One region of the Pedobacter sp. AC464 genome, then DNA from elsewhere that is predicted to be linked to it. Evidence: riboswitches for the same ligand, from Rfam matches in the RefSeq annotation. Region 1 holds a riboswitch; the other holds the start of a gene.

What was found. A riboswitch is a leader RNA that binds a small molecule or an ion and turns the genes downstream of it on or off. The one in region 1 is predicted to bind fluoride.
Region 2: another riboswitch for fluoride. It lies ahead of AC0IWT_RS15295 (voltage-gated chloride channel family protein); the one in region 1 lies ahead of AC0IWT_RS12800 (phosphatase PAP2 family protein).

Annotation. Positions count from the first base shown of each region.
Region 1 is NZ_CEEDBV010000002.1:481,470-486,590, forward strand. Features, by position in the region: gene AC0IWT_RS12795 (four-helix bundle copper-binding protein) at 639-977, opposite strand; fluoride riboswitch at 1,205-1,273, shown strand; gene AC0IWT_RS12800 (phosphatase PAP2 family protein) at 1,316-1,870, shown strand; gene AC0IWT_RS12805 (EamA family transporter) at 1,875-2,288, shown strand; gene eno (phosphopyruvate hydratase) at 2,347-3,627, shown strand; gene AC0IWT_RS12815 (voltage-gated chloride channel family protein) at 3,646-4,938, shown strand; gene AC0IWT_RS12820 (YidH family protein) at 5,099-5,121, opposite strand, start outside.
Region 2 is NZ_CEEDBV010000002.1:1,037,047-1,042,167, reverse strand. Features, by position in the region: gene AC0IWT_RS15305 (NAD-dependent epimerase/dehydratase family protein) at 1-336, shown strand, start outside; gene AC0IWT_RS15300 (HAD-IB family phosphatase) at 336-1,637, shown strand; gene AC0IWT_RS15295 (voltage-gated chloride channel family protein) at 1,742-3,031, opposite strand; fluoride riboswitch at 3,050-3,110, opposite strand; gene AC0IWT_RS15290 (tryptophan 2,3-dioxygenase family protein) at 3,175-4,140, shown strand; gene AC0IWT_RS15285 (branched-chain amino acid aminotransferase) at 4,288-5,121, shown strand, end outside.

The DNA of each region.
Region 1 (5,121 bases):
CAACTATTTATAAAACACCAATTGTCTAGACATCAGTGTTGAACTCCATAAACTGCTATCTAATTAGCCAAATAAGCATGTGGATTAGTTTCAATTGCGAACATCGATCAGCTTGAATATTATTCAATTATAGGATAAACGGGGGGAAATCCGTTTGGTCTAAATTTTTTTACAATTATGCGCAAATGCCATGTAGCTTGCATTTAATTTAGAAGGTACATACCCTCGGTTTAACAACGTGATTGATTTAACACCGCCATTGAAATGAAATTTGTATTTTTTGTTTTTTGAAATAATTTGATGAAGCGGGAATTGAAAGTTCATGCATTATTTAATGCATTCCTCAACTCGCATCTAGCCTTCATTTTCATAGAATTCGAATTATCAAGTACTCATCATCAAAAACTGAAATTCTTATTTGAATAATGGAATGAGTTTATGAGAATCATATCCTAAAAAACCCATTTTTTTAAGGCTAGAGAAAGGACATACCAAGAACAACCTCAAACCTTGGTAAATATCAAATAATGAGGGAATAATGAAAATAAAATGAATGGAATAAATTTGCCTATTTATAAAAATGAAAGGGCAACTAGAATGCTGCCCTTAATCAATTAATGCTCACGGTGATTGGCATCTTAAGCAGCTACTCCTGTCATTCTTCTGCATTCTTCCGCACAAGCCTTACAAGCATCTGCACATTCCTGACAATGCTGGGTATGATGATTACTACACTCATCTCCGCATTGCTGGCAAATATCTGCGCAAATACGGCAAATGTCTTGAGCAAAAGAGCTACCCATACTCATCAATTGAGCGGCAGAGTAGCAGATGGCTGCACATTGCATATCAAGCTCAATACACCGCGCCATCATTTTCACGTCTTCTTCCTGAGTGCATGAACTTGCACAATGATTGCAAATTGAAGCACACTTTAAGCATGCATCAATACAGTTTTTCCATTCATGGTATCCCATAACTTTAATTTTTTAGGGTTATAAAAAAAATTCCTATATAGATAACATGGTTATTTCCAGGCGGTTTCATTTTGTTTAAGAAAAGCTTTAATCCCGTGATATGATGCTTGTTTAAACGGTAGAAGAATAAGAAACTGGTTCTCGTATTCAAATAAGGAGGAATAGTGATAAATTAAATTCTCAACACCTACTTTAAGATTTTGCACATCATTTTATTAGTATTATATTTGCAATACGGAAATGGTGTCCTTCCGATTCAACCGCTTTTTTCAAAAGCTGATGGCGCCTACAATAGAAATTCCAGCAGGTAATAAAATCTGCCGGTCAAAGTATTGTAGGTGAAAAAATTAAAAATAAATTCTCAACTCTTATTGCTGGCAGCTATCTTAATTGCGCTTGTCTTACTTTGTCTGTCTGCCAAAGTGAGATCAGTGTTAGCAATGGTCCTGCCGGTTGAAACTGAATGGTTCTTGTGGATAAATCAGCACCATAATGCATTCTGGGATACGATCATGTACTGGGCCAGTGATAAGCGTTTTTGGCTTCCTTTTTATGCCTTCATTATTTATTGCCTCTTCCAGAATTTCTGCAAAAAAATTTGGCAGGTTCTTATTACCATTGCGCTACTAGTTGCTAGTGCAGATCAGATTGCTTCAGGACTGATTAAAAACACCGTTAAGCGTCTACGCCCTTCCCATGAACCGAATCTAACTACGATCATTCATTTAAGTAAAGCAGGTGCGGGTGGGATGTATGGATGGCCATCCGCTCTTTCATCACCTATCTTCAAAAGCATTCTTTCCGCTGGTTCGGCATTTACCGGATCATTGCCGGAGCAACGGTTCTTGTACTCATTTACTTTGGAATTATTCAATAACGGAAAATTAACATAAAACTATGTGGTGGATCTACGCGCTATTATCAGCTTTCTTTGCTTCCCTTACGGCCATCTTTGCAAAAGTCGGCGTAACCAATGTCAATTCTGATTTGGCTACTGCCATACGAACGGTGGTAATACTGATTGTAGCCTGGGGGATCGTAATGGCCAGAGGCGAACTTAAAGGAATTACGGAACTGTCAAAGCATAACCTGCTATTTCTTTTTTTATCTGGCCTTGCCACCGGCTTGTCCTGGATATTCTACTACAAGGCTTTGCAGATCGGGAAAGTGTCCCAGGTCGCCCCTGTTGATAAGTTGAGTGTTGCCCTAACTATTATACTTGCAATGGTGTTCCTGAAAGAAGCTCTTACCCTGAAAGTATTCTTTGGTGCCCTGCTGATCATTGGGGGAACACTGGTTTTGATCTTTTGAGAAACTCAATTATTTGTAAGCAACCGAAATACTAAAAATCAATATAAAACAAAAAACTATGAAATTAACTAAAATTCATGCCCGTGAAATTTTGGATTCCAGGGGCAATCCGACAGTAGAAGTAGAAGTCACTCTTAACGGAACAACAGCAAGGGGTATTTCTCCATCCGGGGCAAGTACGGGTGAAAAAGAAGCCGTAGAGCTTAGAGATGGTGATCCAGAGCGCTATAATGGTAAAGGCGTGGAAAAAGCAGTAAAAGGGATTAACGTCGAAGTCGGCAAATCAGTCACCGGCTTATCCTTTGAGGGTCAGCAGGCCTTCGATGATCATATAATTGGTCTGGATGGAACCGAGAATAAATCAAGGCTCGGCGCAAATGCGATGCTTGCGGCCTCAATCGCCTTCGCCCGGGCTTCGGCCGTTGCAAAAGGGATTCCCTTGTATAGGCAGCTAGTGGAAAGGGAAGGTTACGTAATGCCCGTACCGTGCATGAATGTCATTAATGGGGGAAGGCATTCTGATAACAACATCGATTTTCAGGAATTTATGATTGCCCCTCATAACGCCCCCTCGTTTAAGGAAAGTATCCGTATGGGCGAAGCTGTTTTTCATTCCCTGAGAAGTCTGCTAAAAGCGAAAGGCTATTATACCGGAGTTGGTGACGAAGGTGGGTTTGCGCCAAATCTGAGTTCTAATGAGGAAGCCGTCCAAATCATCATGGAAGCGATACATATTGCCGGTTTTGCTCCAGGCAAGGATATTTCCCTTTGTCTTGACCCAGCGACCAGCGAAATGTGGAATAATGGAAAATATGAATTTTATAAAAGTTCTAAAGAACGGATCACAACAGATGAAATGATTGGCTTTTGGGAAGGATGGTTAAAAGAGTACCCAATTATCCTGTTGGAAGACGGGTTGGGCGAAAACGATTGGGAGGGATGGAAAAAGCTGACCAGCCTTTTGGGAGACAAAGTGGAATTGGTTGGAGATGATATATTCTGCACCAACCCGAGTATTATCCAGCAGGGAATCGACCAGGGCATTGCAAACAGCGTACTGATTAAATTGAACCAGATCGGTACAGTTTCCGAAACGCTAAAGGCCGTAGAACTAGCCCAAAAAAACGGTTACAATTGCTTTATTTCTCACCGCAGTGGTGAAACTGAAGACACGACAATTGCGGATCTGGTTGTCGCTACCGGTGCGGGGCACATCAAAACAGGAAGTGGCTGCCGCTCTGAAAGGGTATCTAAATTTAACCAGTTGCTTCGGATAGAAGAAGAACTTGGTGATAGGGCATCATTTGCAGGAATCAATACTTTTTATAAAAAATTATAAATCAGCCGCTAACCTACAATGAAACATAATAAATTTTTATTTGAACACCTTTCGGTTTTTAAATATGCGGTTCGATGGACGCTGCTTATACTTCCTGTTGCCATTGCAATAGGAAGTATGGTTGCCTTGTTCCTTTGGCTGCTAGGCTGGGCCATTCACTTTCGCTTTCAGCATACCTGTCTCATTTTTCTGCTACCTTTAGCAGGTATTGTGATCCACCTGATTTATCAGTCAGTTGGTAGGTCCTCAGAAAAAGGAAATAACCTGATCATGGATGAAATCCATAGGCCGGGTGGTGGAGTGCCCAGGCAGATGGCGCCAGTAATCTTAATAACTACAGTGATTACCCATTTGTTTGGCGGATCGGCTGGAAGAGAGGGAACCGCGGTACAAATCGGAGGAAGCATCGCAGGAATGTTTAGCCGCTGGTTTAAGCTAAATGAGGTAGACACCAAGATGCTCCTTACCGCGGGAATTGCAGCCGGGTTTGGGGCGGTGTTCGGAACACCGCTCACCGGTGCCATATTTGCAATGGAAGTTCTGGCCATTGGAAGAATAGAGTACAAGGCTTTACTTCCCGCATTAATTGCCAGCGTGCTTGGTGATCTTACTGTCTCTGCCTGGGGCATCCATCATACCGCTTATCACATCGATCTCATAGAGAAAAGTGCCTACTTTCTATCTGAATACCTGCCGGTAAACCTACTCCTGCTTAGTAAGGTTATTCTAGCATCCACATTGTTTGGTCTGGCCAGCTACCTGTTTGCTGTAATGGTGCATGAGATCAAGGCCTTTTTTTCTAAAGTATGTAAGATCCAGTGGCTTATTCCTGTTATCGGTGGTCTGATTATTATAGGCTTGACTTACGCCATCGGGAAACCGGATTACTTAAGTTTGGGCGTGGATAGCGAATACCAAGGAGCCGTTACAATTCCCTCTGCTTTTCAGCCTGGTGGAGCAGATACTTGGAGCTGGTTATGGAAGACCATTTACACAACTTTAACATTAGGAACTGGATTTAAAGGTGGTGAGGTAACGCCTTTGTTTTATATTGGTGCAACATTAGGCAATGCACTTTCGACCTTATTAAATGCTCCAGTTAGTTTGTTTGCTGCCCTTGGATTTATTGCTGTTTTTGCTGGTGCAACGAATACACCCCTTGCCTGTACGATTATGGGTATAGAACTTTTTGGTAGTGAATACACCATGTTTTTTGCGGTAGCCTGTTTTACAGCCTATTTTTTCAGTGGCCATTCAGGTATATATTCTTCACAGCGTATTGCGGTACCCAAAATATTTACGGGAACATAAAATATTGACTTATCCTGTTCCTGTGGATTATCATAAAGAGGTGAAATTTTTATAAGATCCTTGACCAATGCAATCAGCAATTTATATCAAAAAACAACGCTATATCGACCGCTTTCCTTCCTCTCTTTTCTAAAGCATCAAGTACAGATGATTTAACTGCCTATGTTGTTTTAATAAGGTAGA
Region 2 (5,121 bases), 560 kb from region 1:
GCGATGATACTTTTGATGGAAGCTTCTACCAGCGCAGAACGATTTATCATTTCTTCAGACAATATTCATTATAAAGATTTATTCGCTGCAATTGCCAAAGGTTTTAAGGTTGAACCACCAAAAAAAGAAGCGAAGGCCTGGATGCTTGGAATTGCATGGCGGGCACTAAAATTCTTTTCGCTTTTTACAGGCGCACAGCCCTCAGTTACAAAAGATACTGCAACAAGCAGTTTAGCATTAAGTTATTACAGTAACGAAAAAGTGATTGAAGCAACAGGAATTCAGTTTAAGCCGATTGAACAAAGTATACAGGAGATTACTCAATTTTTAAAATAATGCCGCAGAAAAAAGCCTATTACATTATAGATTTCGACAGTACCTTTACGCAGGTTGAAGCCCTGGACGAACTTGCCAGAATATCGTTAAAAAAACACCCTGAAAAGGAATCGATCTTTCAAAAAATTGAAGATTATACAAACCAGGCAATGGAAGGTAAACTTTCATTTTCAGAAAGTTTGGCCCAACGCGTTAAGTTATTAGAGGCAAATGAAGATCATTTAAAGCAACTAATTAAACACCTCAAGAAAAAGGTTTCGACGTCTTTCTCCCGTAACGCCGAGTTTTTTAAAAAACATGCCGATGAAGTGCTGATTGTTTCCGGCGGGTTTAAAGAATTTATAACGCCTGTTGTAAGTCAGTACCATATTAAGAAAGAAAATATTTATGCCAACACATTTGTAACCACAGGTGATGGTAAAATTATAGATTACGACCATGCCAATCCACTTAGTGAAGAAGGTGGCAAAGTTAAACTTCTTCAGCATTTGAAACTGGAAGGGGAACTTTTCGGCATTGGCGACGGTTACTCTGATTTTCAGCTTCGCGAAAGCGGGATGATTAATAAGTTTTTTGCCTTTACAGAAAACATTGCCCGCCAAACCATCATTGAAAAAGCTGACCACATTACGCCAAGCTTCGATGAATTTTTATATGTTAACAACCTGCCAAGGGCGATATCTTATCCAAAAAACAGAATACTTTGTTTAATTATTGGTGATGTAGATGCACATAGCATTGCGCTACTCAAAAACGATGGTTTATCCATTAGACACAAAACTTCGTTCGAGGAAAAATACGTTAAAGATGTTGGTGTAATCCTTTTGGCCGACGGAGAAAAAATAGAAAGTGAACAACTTAAAAATGCAGTTAAACTTAAAACAATAGGTTATTTAGGTAATGCTAAAGGCAAAATCGATACGGCGCTTTGTACTAAAATGGGTATTGTTATTTTCGACGATGTAAAATCAAACCCGCGCAACTCCGATTTTATTCCGAAGAGAATGATTGATTTTATGAACACAGGTGCAACTTACCTAAGTACAAATTACCCTAACCTGCAGTTGCCAAAAATTGATAAATCGCACCGCTTAATTCACATTCATAAAAATGTTCCCGGCATAATGGCGCAAATTAATACCGTTTTTGCAAAGCATAATATTAACATTGTCGGGCAGTTTTTAATGACAAACCCCGAGATTGGCTATGCAATAACGGACATCAACACGGAGTACGATAAGCAGTTATTCAAGGCACTCAAAAAAATCGAACATACCATAAAGTTTAGAGTGCTTTATTAGATAAGTGATTGTTAAACTTTACAGCTTTGGCAACTTTTAAATTTGCCGAAGCTAAATGCACATTATAGTCAAAGCTATACACAATAACTCATTCCACAACATTCCTAAATTAAAAACTGATGTCTTTTTAGTAGCAAATGTTTAGGACTACCGATATTTTGTGAACGATAAATACCTGTATGGCCTGAAAATAAATAGGCCATAACACAAGCAAGCGCTACATACACGCTACACTCTGCTCCAAATAATTCTATACCCATAAAAATACAGGCAAGTGGTGTATTGGCTGCGCCTGAGAAAACTGCTACAAAACCCATACCTGCCAACAATCCAACAGGTAATGGAACAAAAATGCTAAGAAAGCTACCTAAAGTAGCTCCAATAAAAAATAGTGGTGTTACCTCGCCACCCTTAAAACCAGCACTTAAAGTTAGAGCAGTTAAAAATAGCTTTATAGCAAATGTATAATAAGGTTCTTGTTGTGGAAATGATTCAGAAATAACAGGAATTCCTAAGCCAATATACCGTGTTGTGCCAAGTAAATAAATCATTCCAATCAAAATAAAGCCACCAACAAAGGGCCGCAAAGGTGGATATTTAATTTTCGCAAAAAGTTGAGATAAACCATGATTTAATGTAGAAAAACTTCTTGCGGCTAAGCCGAAAATTATACCAGTGCCTAGCGATAATAGCAGATTAATCATGTCCATTTGTGGCACGATTGGAATAGCATAATGAGTATGTCCAACACCCCAAGCTTTACAAACATAATCGGCAATTATCGCTGTAACAAATGATGGTAAAATGGCTGTGTACAGTAGGCTTCCAATAACAAAAACTTCTATTCCGAAAACTGCGCCCGCCAACGGTGTTCCAAAAACTGAAGCAAAGCCTGCACTAATACCACAAATTAAAATGATTTTTCGGTCGCGGGGCTTAAGCTTAAATACTTTTGTAAACTGATCGGCAAATGCGCCCCCAATTTGAACAGCTGTTCCTTCACGCCCCGCAGAGCCACCGAATAAATGGGTAATTATTGTTCCTGCAAAAATAAGAGGAGCCATAATTATTGGAATAATATTCTTCGGACTTTGAAGTTCTTCAATCAAAAGATTATTTCCTTTTACAACTTTTTTTCCCCAATAGTGATAGGCCAAGCCAATGAGTAAACCAGCCAAGGGTAAAAAGATAGTTATCCATTGATTTTGTTCACGATAATCGGTTACTAAATTTAAAGCGACTAAAAACAGTGCAGATGCGGACCCTACAATTCCTCCAAGTAACGCAGAGAAAAATAACCATTTTAAGCTATTTGCTAACAATAGCCCAAATTCTAATTTTTGGAAACGATGTAAGTACGAAAGATTACCTTCCGTTAAGTTTTTAACAGGCATTATAAATCAATTTTAAGTAAAATCGTAGGAGTCATCAGCCTGTTGGCGGTTTTGGCGGTACCCCATCGCCATGGTTCAAATGTATAAAATTTCCTATTTAGCGCAAAATATGTTTATCAATTTTGGAATACTAACTTTGTGCCATGGAATTTACACCAGACATAAAAGATAAACTCAACCAGCTTCAGGAAAAATATACGGCGATGGGGCAGGATATGGCCTCATACCTTGATGGTTTGTTGTATGCAGATTTCCTGACCTATTGGGATTACATCCATTTGGATACTTTGTTGAGTTTACAAAGTCCGAAAACGCCGTTTCCTGATGAAGAGATTTTCATCATGTATCACCAGATAACGGAGTTGTACTTTAAACTAACCTTGCACGAATGCAGGCAGATCGCCACTCATGAGAATTTAACAGTCGATTTTTTTACCGCCCGGGTGAAAAGAATTAATGCTTATTTCAATGCTCTAACAACTTCCTTCGAAGTTATGGTTGAAGGTATGGAACGGGAACAGTTCCTGAAATTCCGAATGTCGCTGCTGCCAGCTAGTGGGTTTCAATCCGGGCAATACAGAATGATTGAAATTTGTGCCACTGATTTTATTCGTTTAGTTGATAAAAGCAAAAGAGTAGAGTTAAGTACCGCAACACTGGAAGAGCAGTTTGAAAATATTTACTGGAAATTTGGTGCGACAGAACTATCTTCAGGCAAAGAAACCTTAACGTTAAAACAGTTTATTCGAAAGTATTCGGCAGAATTTCTACAGCTCGCAAAAGAAAGAACACTCACAAATTTTTCTGCCTTATACCAGCAGCTCCAGGTAAATGGTAGCGATGTTTCGGCTTTGGCAGAAGAACTGCGCAAGCTCGATATATATGTAAATGTAGAATGGCCGCTGGCGCATTACAAATCTGCCGTACGCTACCTTGAAAAAGACCCTGTTGATGTAGCCGCAACCGGCGGAACAAACTGGCAAAAATATTTGCCTCCACGTTTTCAAAAAAGAATATTTTATCCGTTTTTATGGACAGACGAACAGATGGAAGAATGGGGCAAAGGCTGGGTGCTTAGTGTGCTTAAAACACTAAAGAACAAAGATTAATATGTTGAAAAACTATTAATATACCTCGTTTTTTCTTAATTTGCGCAATTAAAATTACGATTGAACTACTCATTGATTGAATGTGAAAATTTGCAGCCTGCAACTATTCCGGTCATGAAAGCTTCTATCATTTCAAAATTTAACAATATGACTGATACATTAGATATAAAAATTGAGAAAGTTGATAACACCCGTTTATCAGTTACCGATTTTTCACAATTACCTTTTGGTAAAGTTTTTACCGACCATATGTTTACTGCCGACTTTGAGAACGGTGAGTGGAAAAACTTACAAATTTTACCTTACGGGCCTATTTCTATGAGTCCGGCAATTTCGGCACTTCACTATGGCCAGGCCATTTTTGAAGGTTTGAAAGCTTACCGCCAGCCTGATGGAAAAATAAGCGTTTTCCGTGCTGACAAAAATTTTGAACGTTTTAACAAGTCAGCCGCAAGAATGTCTATGCCCACAATACCTGAGGAGATTTTTATGCAAGGGCTGGCTGCGCTAATCAGCATCGACGAAAAATGGGTTCCATCTCAAGATGATTATGCACTTTATGTGCGTCCGGTTATGTTTGCTACTGATCCTTACCTGGGTGTAAAAGCGTCTGACACATATAAGTTTGCCTTACTTACCACACCAACGGGTCCTTATTACAGCAATGCTTTAAAAGTTAAAATTGAAACAGAGTTTACCAGAGCTGATGAAGGCGGCGTAGGTTTCGCCAAAACTGCTGGTAATTATGCCCGCTCGCTTTATCCTTTCGAACAGGCTAAAAAAGAAGGCTTCGACCAATTAATCTGGACAGATTCTGTTAATCATGAGTTTATTGAAGAAGCAGGAACCGCCAACCTTATTTTTGTTATAAATGGCAAATTAGTTACGCCATCAGTTAGAAGTACTGTTTTGGATGGCGTTACCCGCGATACAATTATTAAACTGGCTACCGCCGATGGGATTGAAGTAGAGGAGCGCAGA